One region of the Brevibacillus sp. LEMMJ03 genome, then DNA from elsewhere that is predicted to be linked to it. Evidence: riboswitches for the same ligand, from Rfam matches in the RefSeq annotation. Region 1 holds a riboswitch; the other holds the start of a gene.

The links. Region 1 has a riboswitch for S-adenosylmethionine ahead of FOI68_RS09820 (2,3-diketo-5-methylthiopentyl-1-phosphate enolase). Riboswitches for the same ligand answer to the same signal wherever they lie in the genome.
Region 2: another riboswitch for S-adenosylmethionine. It lies ahead of FOI68_RS19235 (homocysteine synthase); the one in region 1 lies ahead of FOI68_RS09820 (2,3-diketo-5-methylthiopentyl-1-phosphate enolase).

Annotation. Positions count from the first base shown of each region.
Region 1 covers NZ_VKJN01000006.1:79,882-86,457, forward strand. Annotated here, with positions in the region: gene FOI68_RS09810 (RNA polymerase sigma factor) at 1-110, opposite strand, end outside; gene FOI68_RS09815 (hypothetical protein) at 244-1,050, shown strand; SAM riboswitch class I at 1,219-1,335, shown strand; gene FOI68_RS09820 (2,3-diketo-5-methylthiopentyl-1-phosphate enolase) at 1,515-2,729, shown strand; gene FOI68_RS09825 (2-hydroxy-3-keto-5-methylthiopentenyl-1-phosphate phosphatase) at 2,726-3,403, shown strand; gene FOI68_RS09830 (methylthioribulose 1-phosphate dehydratase) at 3,400-4,056, shown strand; gene FOI68_RS09835 (1,2-dihydroxy-3-keto-5-methylthiopentene dioxygenase) at 4,079-4,591, shown strand; gene FOI68_RS09840 (acyl-CoA dehydrogenase family protein) at 4,655-6,433, opposite strand; gene FOI68_RS09845 (acetyl-CoA C-acetyltransferase) at 6,477-6,576, opposite strand, start outside.
Region 2 covers NZ_VKJN01000019.1:29,730-36,305, forward strand. Annotated here, with positions in the region: gene FOI68_RS19235 (homocysteine synthase) at 323-1,624, opposite strand; SAM riboswitch class I at 1,721-1,831, opposite strand; gene FOI68_RS19240 (GNAT family N-acetyltransferase) at 1,926-2,504, shown strand; gene FOI68_RS19245 (cytochrome ubiquinol oxidase subunit I) at 2,714-4,027, shown strand; gene FOI68_RS19250 (cytochrome d ubiquinol oxidase subunit II) at 4,046-5,068, shown strand; gene FOI68_RS19255 (rhodanese-like domain-containing protein) at 5,138-5,452, shown strand; gene FOI68_RS19260 (SCO family protein) at 5,532-6,146, shown strand; gene chrA (chromate efflux transporter) at 6,370-6,576, opposite strand, start outside.

The DNA of each region.
Region 1 (6,576 bases):
TCCTGCGTCAGGTCTTCCGCCTGCACCCGGTCACCGGTCAATCGGCAGAGGTAGCGGTATATGTCGTTGACGTACAAGCGGTACACGTCTTCCAGTCCGACCTTTTCCACGGATTCACACCCTTTCACTCCTATCCACGCACATTGCGGGAAAAAGTTCCACCGCGCCGCAGCATTTTTTCAAAAGATTGAGGTTTATAGTAAAATAAGGGGTATTATAACACGGTGTCTAAGGAGCGATTTGATGGGTTATGGCATTGACCTGCTGGAGAACGTGCGGGTATTGGAGCAGGAACTGACCCGGGAAGGATTGGACAGACCGCTGGAGCATATCCATTTCCGTTTTGCGGACAATGACTTTCGCTACTGGATTACGCCGCCCGACCTGCACGTCTTTGCCGACACCGGCTGCGACGGCATTCATTACGGCTTTCTGACCGATTTCGGCCGCATCACAGACCTGACAGAGGCGCCCATTGTCTGCGTCAGCCCGACGGACGATCCGCCCCTGCGCATCATCGCGCGCAGCCTGGAAGACTTTTTCCGCCTGGTGGTGACGATCGGATCCGCCGGCGAGCTAGGCAATCTTGTTTCCGTCCGTACTCCCCGCCAATGGGAGCGGTATTGGGCCAGCCTGGCACGAGAGCGGCATGACGAGGAAACGGACCCGAAGCATCGAACCTTCTTTCAGCATCGCCGCACCGTTCTGCATCGGCTGCGGACCGCCCTGGGCCTCGAACCGATTCCGGATGTCATGCGGTATCTGAGCGACCTGGAGAGCGGGCGCCAGGCAGCCGGCTGCATCCCGACCATCGACGGGTTGGGGGTCGTGCCGATTGAGGGAAAAGACGAGAGGCCCGCGTTCGACTACGTGTTTCCCTTTGCCGGCAGCAGCAGGGATCACGCACCGCTGGACGACATTCGCGCCTATCTGGCCGCCGCTCCGCCTGCACACCGATGCGCGTTTGTACGCGATGCCATCTTCTGGTGGGTGGTGGACGAAACGTCCGAACTGTGGCCGCTTCTCCAAAACGTGCACGTACAGCGCTGAACCGGCGTCAAAGCCGCGTTCACAACCGGCCGGACGAACCCAGGCCGCCCACCCTGCCGCCTTTTCAACAGCACCGCACATTTCCCCCAATCAAGGGTTGACTCCCTGAGAGGAACGTCATATCATGGGGGTATCTACCAAGCAAAACCGCATAGCGAACGATTCACACTCTTATCGCGAGCTGGCTGAGGGACTGGCCCTATGATGCCCGGCAACCGGCGCTTTCCCGGCAGGGAGGCGTAACGGTGCTAAATCCTGCGGAAATGTTTTTCCGAGAGATGAGAGGAGACGCTGACGTATGAACGACAACCGCCTCCCCTCCTCCATGGGGAGGTTTTTTGTTGGAACACAGCGGCCCCGTCGGCTCGTCCGCGGCACCTCCCCGGCGCAGCGCGGGCAATCGCCGGGACAGCGTGAAGGACCCGGCGGCCGGGAGGGCACAGCAAAGGAGGATCATCCCATCCATGAACGAACAACGCATCCTCGTCACCTATCTGACACAAGCGAAAGACCTGCGAAAAAAAGCAGAGGGGATCGCCGTCGGGATGACCGTCGGCACCTGGACCGACCTGCCTGCCGCCAAACAGGCGGAACTGAAACCGTACCTGGGCGAAGCGGTGGACACCCAACCGCTGGAGACGCTGGAAAACGGGGAAACGCGCGGCCTGATCACCGTAAGCTATCCGGTGCGCAACTTTACCGCCGACATCCCGTCGCTGTTGACCGGCATCTTCGGCAAGCTCTCCATGGACGGCAAGATCAAGCTGATCGACGTGCAGTTCCCGGAAGCGTTCCTCAACGGCTTTCCCGGCCCCCGCTTCGGCATCGACGGCCTGCGCGAACGGCTCGGCGTGCATGACCGCCCGCTCCTGATGAGCATTTTCAAGTCCTGCCTGGGAATGCCGTTTGACGATCTGAAAGCCCAGTTCCGCGCCCAGGCGCTGGGCGGCGTGGACCTGGTCAAGGACGACGAAATCTTCTTCGCCGATGACCGCGCCCCGTTCCTGGAGCGGATCAAGGCGTTCAAGCAGATTGCCGCGGAAACGGAAGCACAGACCGGCAAACCCGTCCTCTATGCGGCCAATCTGACCGGTCCGGTGCACGAGCTGAACGAGCGGGCCAAGCGGGCGGTGGAGGCCGGCGCCGACTGCCTGCTGTTCAACGTGCTGGCGTTCGGCTTTGACGCTCTGCACCGCCTGGCAGCCGATCCGGACGTCAGCGTGCCGATCATGGCCCATCCGGCGCTGGCGGGCGCGTTCTACCCGTCGCCCGACTACGGCATCGCCACGCCGCTGCTCTTGGGCAAGCTAATGCGGATCGCCGGCGCCGACCTGGTGCTCTTCCCGTCGCCGTACGGCAGCGTGGCCCTGGACAAAGCGGAAGCCCTGCGCCTGGCGGAGCATCTGACCGCTCCCCTGCACGGCATGCGCCGCTCGTTCCCGGTCCCGTCCGCGGGCATTCACCCCGGCCTGGTGCCGCAACTGTACGAAGATTTTGGACAGGATCAGGTGGTCAACGCCGGCGGCGGCATTCACGGCCATCCTGGCGGGGCGACGGCGGGCGGACGCGCGTTTGTCGCCGCCATTGAAGCGGTCGTCGCCGGACGCTCGCTCGCCGACGCGGCGGCCGAGTCGCCGGAACTGGCGGCAGCCCTGGAGAAATGGGGGGGCGGACGATGAGCAAACCGCTCGTGCTGTTCTGCGACTTTGACGGGACCATTACGGAAAAGGACAACATCGTCGCCATCATGCGCCGCTTTGCTCCCCCGGAATGGGAGGCGCTGACGGAAAAGATCCTCTCCCAGCAGGTGAGCGTCCGCGAAGGCGTGGGCAGGCTGTTTCAGCTCCTCCCCTCCTCGCTCAGGCAGGAGATTGTCGACTTCATCGTGGGCGAAGCGGCGATCCGCCCCGGCTTTGCCGAATTCGTCCGCTTTTGCCGGGACGAAGGCATCGAGCTTTTGATCACCAGCGGCGGCATCGACTTTTTCGTGGAGCCGATCCTCGCCCCGTTTGAGCTGAACGTGCCAATCTACTGCAACGGCAGCGATTTCAGCGGCGAGCGCATCACCATCACCTGGCCGCACCGCTGCGACGAACACTGCGACAACGACTGCGGCATGTGCAAAACGACGATCATCCGGCGATACGATCCGGACCGCCACTTCCGCGTGGTCATCGGCGATTCCGTCACCGATCTGGCGGGCGCCAAGATTGCCGATTTCGTCATCGCCCGTTCGCTGCTCGCGCAAAAATGCGCCGAACTGGGCCTGCCGCATCGGACGTTTGCCACCTTCCACGACGTCATCGCCATTTTGCAGGATTTACGAACCCAACAGGAGGTCGGCTCACCATGACAGTCACTCTGGAACAACGCGCAGACGCGTTTCGCCGGCTGGACGAAGCGAAGCTGGCGTTTGCCCGCCGCGACTGGTTTCCCGGTACCAGCGGCAATCTCTCGATCAAGCTCTCCGACGACCCGCTGCAGTTTGCCGTGACGGCCAGCGGAAAAGACAAGACCAAGCTCTCCCCGGAAGACTACCTGGTGGTCGACGGGGAGTCCCGCCCGGTCGAACCGACAGCGCTCAAGCCCTCGGCGGAAACGCTGATCCACGCCGTGGTCTACAAGCGCATTCCGCAGGCGGGCGCCTGCTTCCACGTGCATACGGTGTGGAACAACCTCGTGTCCGAACTCTACTTCGGGCAGCGCGCCTTTTCCATTCAGGGGCAGGAACTGATCAAGGGACTGGGCATCTGGGAGGAAAACGCCCGCATCACCATTCCGATTGTCGAGAATTTTGCCCACATTCCGACACTGGCGGCCGCGATCGACAAAGTGATCACGCCCGATGTCCCCGGCGTGCTGATCCGCAACCACGGCATCTACGCCTGGGGCGCCAACGACTTCGAGGCGAAGCGCCACCTGGAGTCGTTCGAATTCCTGTTTGAGTACCACGTGCGCTGGCTGCAGCTTCGCCAGACCGCCGTGTCCCTCACACATACCCATTAATCATTGAAGGAGGTTTCGTATCATGGCAAAAGTTCGTTTTCACGACAACAACGAGTACATTACGGCACCGGAGGAGGTTTCTGCTTTCCTGCAAACCCAAGAAATCATCTATGAACACTGGGGAGTGGATCGCCTGGATGCCAACCTGCGCGACAACTACAACCTGACCGACGAGGAAAAGCAGCAGATTCTCGACGCGTTCCGCCCGGAAATCGACGACATCAGCAAGCGGCGCGGCTATCTCACTGCCGACATCATCGTCCTGTCCGACCAGACGCCCAACCTGGATGAGCTGCTGGTCAAATTTAAAGCGGAGCACCACCACACCGACGACGAGTGCCGCTTCTGCGTGGACGGCCACGGCATCTTCGCGATCAAAGGCAAGGACGGCCGCTACTTTGACGTGGAAATGGAGCCGGGCGACCTGATCTCCGTTCCGTCCTACTACCGCCATTACTTCACGCTGATGGACGACCGCAAGATCAAGGCGATCCGCCTGTTCGTCACACCGGCCGGCTGGGAAGCGATCTACTAAACCGGAAACGATGAAACGATGAAGCCGAGGGGCGCACCCCTCGGCTTCTTTCCATTTCGCGAGTTACAGCACGTACCCGTCCGCTTCGATGACGCGGTCGGCGATGACCCGTTTCAGGTGGACGGTGTTGATCGGCGTCCGGCGGGTCAGCTTTTTCAGGATGGACAGGCGCATGCGGAGATCGTCGCCTTCCTCCATCGCCGCCAGCGCCTCTTTTGCCCAGGCCTCGACCCTGTCAAACGCTTCGTGCACGTACACGGTGGCGAGGTCCAGCTTTTGCTGCTCTTTCTCCACGCCGTTTTTCTCGATCGCTTTTTCCGTCCGCTTCACGACGCTGTCCATCGCGTACAGCTCGATCAGCATGTCGGCGGCCAGCGCCAAGAGCTCCTGCTCCTTGGCAATCGCCTGCTGGTACTTCATCAGCGCGGAACCGGCCACCATCAGGATGATTTTGCGGGTCATCCCGATCAGGTGTTTTTCCACCGCCAGCGGCGCTTCCTCTATTTCTTCCGGATAGTAGCTCATCAGCTCTTCCTGCAGGCCGGCGGCCGCTTGCAGCAGAGGCAGTTCCCCTTTCATCGCCTTTTTCACCAGCATGTCGGGGATCAGCAGGCGGTTGATTTCGTTCGTTCCTTCGAAAATGCGGTTGATGCGGGAATCGCGGTACATGCCCTCGATCTCGTATTCCTGGATAAAGCCGTATCCGCCGTGGATCTGTACGCCCTCGTCCACGCAGTAGTCCAGCACTTCCGAAGCAAATACCTTGTTGATGGAGCATTCGATCGCATACTCGGCAATGGCCTTGGCCACTTCACGGCCGTCCTCCGCCTTCTCGCCAAGAGCGGAGAGGGCGGCATCAAACAGTCCGACCGTGCGGTACACCGAGGATTCCGCAGCGTAGATCTTTGCCGCCATGGTGCCCAATTTGTTCTTGATGATGGTGAAGTTGGCGATTGGCGTTTTGAACTGCCTGCGTTCCTTGGCGTAGGTGGTCGCCAGATGGAGGGCGTGTTTCGCGGAGCCAACCGTTCCGACGGCCAGTTTGTACCGCCCGACGTTCAGGATGTTGAACGCGATCACGTGCCCTTTCCCCGGCTCTCCCAGCAGGTTCTCCACCGGTACGCGAGCGTCTTCGAGAATGAGCGGACGGGTCGAGGAGCACTTGATGCCCATTTTCTTCTCTTCCGCGCCGACCGATACCCCCGGGAAGTCGCGCTCCACGATGAACGCGGAGAAATGTTCCCCGTCAATTTTCGCATAGACGATGAAGACATCGGCAAAACCGGCGTTTGTGATGAACTGCTTGGTTCCGTTCAAAATGTAATGCGTGCCGTCTTCGGACAATTTTGCCGTGGTTTTGGCGCCGAGCGCGTCGGAACCGGAGCCCGGCTCCGTCAGGCAGTACGCGGCGATCCGCTTTCCGGTGGCGAGATCGGGCAAATAGCGCTGCTTTTGATCTTCGTTGCCGAAGTACACGATGGGCAGGGAACCAATGCCGACGTGCGCCCCAAACGTAATCGCAAACCCGCGCCCCAGCGCAAATTTTTCTCCCAGCAGAGCGGAACTGATCTTATCCAGGCTGAGACCTCCGTACTTCTCCGGCACGTCCGCTGCCAGAAGGCCCAGTTCCCCCGCTTTCTTCAACAGCGATACGGACAGCTCGAAGTTTTGGTGCTCCAGCTCTTCCATGTGCGGGCGCACTTCGTTACGGATGAAGTCCTCCGTCGTCTGCGCGATCAGTTTCTGCTCGTCGGTGATTTCCTCCAGCGCGAACACGTCGTCCGGCGAACCGGCATTGATCAGGAAGCTGCCGCCGCGGATCAGATCTTTCGTTTCAGCCATCGTATCCCTCTCCCTTTTTCAAAATTGGGGTGTTCCACCATGCTTACAGCAATTCGAACACGCCGGCGGCCCCCATGCCGCCGCCGATGCACATCGTCACGACGCCGTACCTGCCGCCGCGCCGCTTCAGCTCGTTCAACAGG
Region 2 (6,576 bases), on a different contig from region 1:
TCCAGTATGGAAGGTATTATACATCGGAACGCCTGATTTTGCCAAATCTTCATAAAATTATCCCGATCGGAAAAACGGCCCTCTGAAACGAGCGTGCCGCTGATCGGCGGGGGAACGTTTGCGACCTTCATCGGCGGCGCACAGTCAAGCAACTGGGTGCTTGAAAGCCGCGGGAACAGAGGGTGAAGAAAAGGCGTCGGAAACAAGAAAAACAGCGAAGGGGAACTCCCGCTTCGCTGTTTGACGCAAACGAGCGCAGACGCGCGCCATCTCCCGGCCGCTTTGGGCGCGGCGGGGCGCCCCAACGGACCAGACTCGTTCCTTATCCGACCTGCTGGGGCACCGCCTGCTTCAGCGCCTGCTCCAGATCGGCGAGGATGTCGTCGATCGCCTCCGTGCCGACGGAGAGGCGAATCAGGCCCGGGGTGACGCCGGCGGCGAGCTGTTCCGCTTCCGACATCTGCTGGTGGGTCGTGCTGGCCGGATGGATGATGAGCGACTTGGAATCGCCGACGTTGGCCAGATGGGAGAACAGCTTGACCGACTCGATCAGCTTCTTCCCTTCGGCGACGCCGCCGCGAATGCCAAAGGTGAGGATGGCTCCCGCGCCTTTCGGCAGGTACTTTTGCGCCAGGCGGTAGTGCGGATCGCTCTCCAATCCCGGGTAGCTGACCCACTCCACGGCGGGATGTGCCTCCAGATAGCGGGCGACGGTCAAGGCGTTTTCGCTGTGCCGCTCCATGCGCAGATGCAGCGTTTCCAGCCCTTGCAGGAACAGGAAGGCGTTGAACGGCGCGACGGCGGCCCCGATATCCCGCTGCAGTTGAACGCGGGCCTTGACGATGTACGCCAGCGGGCCGAGCGCTTCCGTGTAGACGATGCCGTGGTAGCTCGGGTCGGGCGTGGTCAGGCCGGGAAACTTGCCGCTGCTCCAGTCGAACTTGCCGGAGTCGACGATGATGCCGCCGATGGCCGTGCCGTGTCCGCCGATGAACTTGGTGGTGGAGTGAACGACGATGTCCGCTCCGTGGTCAAACGGACGGCAGAGGATCGGAGTGGCAAAGGTGTTGTCCACGATCAGCGGAATTCCGTGTTCGTGGCCAATCGCGGCAATCGCCTCGATGTCGGCCACGTCCATGCGCGGATTGCCGATCGTCTCGAGGAACAGCGCTTTTGTCTTTTCGTTGATTTTGGAGCGGAAATGGTCCGGGTTGGATTGGTCGACGAAGTGAACGGTGATGCCGAGCCGCGGCAGCGTGTGGTAGAAGAGGTTGTAGGTGCCGCCGTACAGGCTGTTGGAGGCGACAATTTCGTCGCCGGCCTGGGCGATGTTGAGGATGGAAAAGGCGATCGCCGCCTGCCCGGAGGAAGTGGCCAGCGCCCCGACACCGCCTTCCAGCAGGGCGACCCGCTGTTCAAACACGTCCTGGGTCGGGTTCATGATGCGCGTGTAGATGTTGCCCGTCTCTTTCAGCCCGAACAGGTTGGCGGCGTGCTCCGTATCGCGAAACACGTACGAGGTCGTCTGGTAAATCGGCACGGCGCGCGCTCCCGTCACCGGATCGGGCGACTGTCCTCCGTGCAGAGCGATGGTTTCCGGCTTCCACTGGCGTTGGTCCGACATGGGCATCTCTCCCTCTTTCCTGGATAAAGGATGGATAACAAACGAAGCCTTCTTCCGGAGAGAAAGAAGGCTTCGGTCATTCCCGATCAAGCGGCCGTTTCATCTCTCAGAATCCGGGATTCTGCAGGAATTGGCACCATGCAAGCAGGCTTGTTTGCCGGTTGCCGGGCTTCATCGGGCCTGTCCCTCCGCCGCTCTTGATGAAATCGTGGAAATTTTGCAAATTGTGCTTATCTGGTATTATAGGGGGACAGCCGGATTCGGTCAATACAAATTTCCGAGTAAGTCAGGGGGAATTATCATGATTGCTGTTTTCTTGCGTCCACACGATTTGGCCTATGCGGAGCGCATGTTTGCGCTGGTTTCCGATCCGGCCGTCAGCGGCGCGCTCAGCCTGCAGGACCAGTCGGTCGAGGATACGAAGCGGTTCATCCGGCACATTACGGAAGAGGAGCGGGCAGGAAGAGCCGTCAGCCGGGTCGTTTTCAATGAAAAGGAGGAGTTGATCGGCGTCACCACGCTGATGTTCATCGACAGGGAGCGGCGGCGCTGTCACATCGGCAGTTGGCTGGGCCGGGCGTACTGGGGGAAAGGGTACAACCAGCTCGCCAAGGAAGCGATTTTGTCCATCGCGTTTGGCGAGCTGGACCTGGACATCGTCTTCGCCGGGGCGCGGACGACCAACATCCGCTCGCAAAAAGCGCAGGAGAAGCTGCCCTACGTCACGCTCCACGTGGAAAACGAGTATCCCGAGGAGCACGCCGCTCTGGAGCAGCGGCAGCAGCAGCCCTGTGTGCTGCACGCCTTCAAGCGGGACGATTTTCTCCGGTATCTGGCGGAAAAGGAACGGGCGGCCAGGGGAGAAGCGGTCCGTGACTAATCCGTACACGGCGGGCTGAGGCGGGCCGGTCCCGCTCCCATCGGGGCCGGCTTGAAGCAGGAACCGCAGCGCCCCCCGTCACAATTGCGTAACCGTTTCGCCCTCTCTCGTTCACAACTTTTCGGCCGGGGCAGCCCTATAATAGGGGTGATTGTGATAAAAATCACATATTCACTGTGAAAATGTTGTTTCGGGGAGGGGAGACATCGATGGAACTGGACAATACCATGCTGGCCAGGATCCTGACCTCGTTGACGCTGGGGTTTCACATCATTTTTGCCGCTTTGGGCGTCGGCATTCCCGTGATGATCTCGATCGCGGAGTGGCTGGGCATCCGCCGCAATGACCCGATGTACACGCTGATGGCCCGCCGCTGGGTCAAAGGCTTTACGGTCACCGTGGCGGTAGGCGTGGTCACCGGCACCTGTATCAGCCTGCAACTCAGCCTGCTCTGGCCCAGCTTTATGAAAATCGCCGGGGAAGCGATTGCCCTGCCGCTGTTTCTGGAAACTTTCGCCTTTTTCTTCGAAGCGATCTTTCTCGGCATCTACCTGTACACCTGGGATCGCTTTGCCAACCCGTATGTCCACTGGTTTTTCTCCATTCCGGTCGTGATCGGTTCGACCGCTTCCGCTTTTTTCATCATGACGGTGAACGCGTTCATGAACGCGCCCCAGGGCTTTACCCTGCAAAACGGCGCCATCGTCGACATTCAGCCGCTGGTGGCGATGTTCAACCCGGCCACGCCGACCAAGGCAGGCCACATGATCCTCTCGTCGTACGCCGCCTCCGCCTTTGTACTGGCCGCCATCGCCGCCTGGAAGCTGCTGAAAGGGAGCAGGCACGAATACTACCGGAAGGCGCTCACCTTCACCATCGGCCTGGCGCTGCTCTTCTCCTTCGGCACCGCCCTGTGGGGGGACCTGGCCGGCAAGTACCTGGCCGAATACCAGCCGGCCAAGCTGGCGGCGGCCGAGTGGCACTTTGAGACCAGGCCGCGGGCGGAACTGGTCGTCGGCGGCGTGCTGGACCCGGAGACGCTGGAAGTGAAAAACGCCCTGAAACTGCCGTACGTGCTCAGCATTTTGGCGACCGGTTCGCCAAACGGCACGGTCACCGGTCTCGACCAGATTCCGCGCGAGCTGTGGCCGCCGCTCTTCATCCACTACCTGTTTGACGGGATGGTGGCGATCGGGGTGTACATGCTGATCGTCCCGCTTCTCTACTTTGCCGTCCGCCGCTGGAAAAAAGGGGAGGTTCCGCGCCTGCTGCTGCGCGCGATCGTCTTGGGGGCGCCGCTGGCGTTTCTGGCGATCGAACTGGGCTGGATCTTTTCCGAAATCGGCCGGCAGCCGTGGATTCTCGTCGGCTACATGAAGACGCAGCACGCCGCCACCACCGCCGACAACGTCGGGCAGATGCTGGTCCTGTTCGGCCTCCTGTACGCGTTTTTGGCCGTGGTTTGCACGCTGGTGCTCAGACGGATGTTCGCAAACAAGCCGGTCGAGGCGGAATGGAAGTAACGGAAGGAGGGGATCGACATGACATTGGAAACGCTGGCGATTACCGTGCTGTGGACGTTTCTCTACGGCTACCTCATCGTGGCCTCCATCGACTTTGGCGCCGGGTTCTTTTCGTTTTACTGCAAGGTGACCCGCCGCGACCACATCGTCAACGCGATCATCGAGCGGTACCTGTCTCCGGTCTGGGAAGTGACCAACGTCTTTCTGATTTTCTTCATCGTCGGGCTGATCGGGTTCTTCCCGGACACGGCCTACTACTACGGCACGGCGCTCCTGGTCCCGGGCAGCCTTTTTCTCGTGCTCCAGTCGCTGCGCGGATCGTTTTACGCGTTTGCCCACTACGGGGCGCGCGACAGCATGGCTTACCTGTTCATCTACGGCGTGACGGGCCTGTTTATCCCGGCATCGCTGGCCACCATCCTGACCATTTCCGAGGGAGGCTTTATCGAAACACAGGGAGAAGAGATCGTGCTCAACACGGGGCGGCTGTTCACCAGTCCGTACGCTTGGGCGGTCGTTGCTCTCGCCCTGGTCAGCGTGCTCTACATCAGCGCCAGCTTTCTCACGTACTACGCCGACCGGGCCAGGGATGCGGCGGCGGTCAAGCTGCTCCGCTCTTACGCCGTCGCCTGGAGCCTGCCGACCATCTTTGCCAGCTTTCTCGTCTTTCTCTCCATCCACCGGCACAACCCGCAGCACTTTGACAAGATGATGGAGATCAGCTGGATGTTTTTGCTCTCGTTCGCCTGTTTCTGCGGGGCGCTGGCGCTGCAGTTGAAACGGCGTTACTACGGCTGGGCGTTCGTGCTGGTCATGCTGCAGTTCGCCTTCGCGTTCTTCGGGTACGGGATCGCCCACCTGCCGTATCTGCTCTACCCGTACATCACGATCACCGACAGCATCAACAGCCCGGCCATGAGCACCGCGCTGGTGATCGCGCTGATCGCCGGCCTGTTCCTGCTGATCCCGTCGCTGATCCTGCTGCTCAGGCTCTTCCTGTTTGACGCCACTTACGTGGAGGGGCGGCCTGTTCGAAAATAGCCGGCGGTATGGTATGATGGGAGGCGGTATGGAATCAAAGTTCACGAATATACAGGAGGCTAGTGAAACATGGCGGATCAAGGGGTAAAGGAAATCACGCCGCAGGAGCTGATGGAGAAGCTGGCTGCGGGAGAAAAGCTGCAGGTCATCGACGTACGCGAAGTGGAGGAGTGGAATGGCGGTCACATTAAGGAAGCCAAACTGATTCCGCTCGGCTTTCTGCCGTATCGCGTCGACGAGCTGGACAAGGAGACGCCGGTCGTGCTGGTCTGCCGAAGCGGCGCCCGCAGCCACATGGCCACCCAATATTTGCAGGAATTGGGCTTCGACGCGGCCAACATGGTGGGCGGCATGCTCGCCTGGCCGGGGGAAACGGAAGCGTAACGCAGCGCTGCAGAAAGAAAGATGCGCGTGATCGCCGTTTGTCGGGGATCAGCGCGATCAGGATGAGGAGGAGAGCAAGATGAGCGAAGGCAAGGCGTCGTTCTGGCAGCGCCACTGGTTTACCGTGGCGGCCGCCGTGCTGGTGCTGCTCGTTGTCGGGGTATTCGGCTACCAGTACTGGCAGAAGAGCCAGATCCCCGTCATGAAACAGATGAACGACTTTACGCTGGACAACATCAACGGGTCCACATTCACCCTGTCCGAAACCAACGGCAAGGTCCGGCTGGTGGAGTTCATCTTTACCCACTGCCCGGACATCTGCCCGGCCACGACGTTTAACATGGCCAAGATGCAGGAACAGTTGAAGGCCAAAGGGCTGTTCGGAGACAAGGTGGCGTTTGTGACGATCACCTTTGACCCGGAGCGGGACACGCCGGAAGTGCTCAAGGCGTACGCGGACAAGTTTGGCGCCGATCAGAGCGGCTGGTACTTCCTGCGCGGCGATCAAGCGGCCGTGGAGAAAGTGACCAAAGACTTCGGCATCGCCGTCCTGAAACAGCCTGACGGTTCGTTTGCCCACACCGCCCGCATGTTCCTCGTCGACAAGGACGGCAACATGCGCCGCATGTACGGGATGGCGTCCGACATGGATATGGACAACATGCTGAAAGACATCGAGCAGTTGGCCGATTAGACAGCCAACCGGGGCCGCCCCGGCCTTTGCATGACGCAGCGGGCCGGCCCTTCCGGAAATTATTTTCCGTAAAAAAACCCGCCTCTGCCGGACCTGATGTTCGCGGTCCCGGGGGCGGGTTCATCTGTTTCATGGGCGGCCCTCTTCGGGAATCACGGGGTTCCCTGCGGCACATTGGCTGTTCAGCGGGTCTCTTCCAAACGGATGGCTTTGACTGTCTCCGTCACATATAAGCCGCCGCCAGACCGACAAGCCCGCCCCCCAAGACCAGCCAGGCGGAATTGATGCGGAACCGGATCACCAGGAACAGGCTGACGGCCAAAAGCAGCGCGCCCAACCAGTCGGTGACGGCGGATGTGCCCAACTGTGCCGAGACCAGCGCCATCAGGGCGAGCGAGGCGACGTTTACCCCGTCAAGCAGCGAACCGGC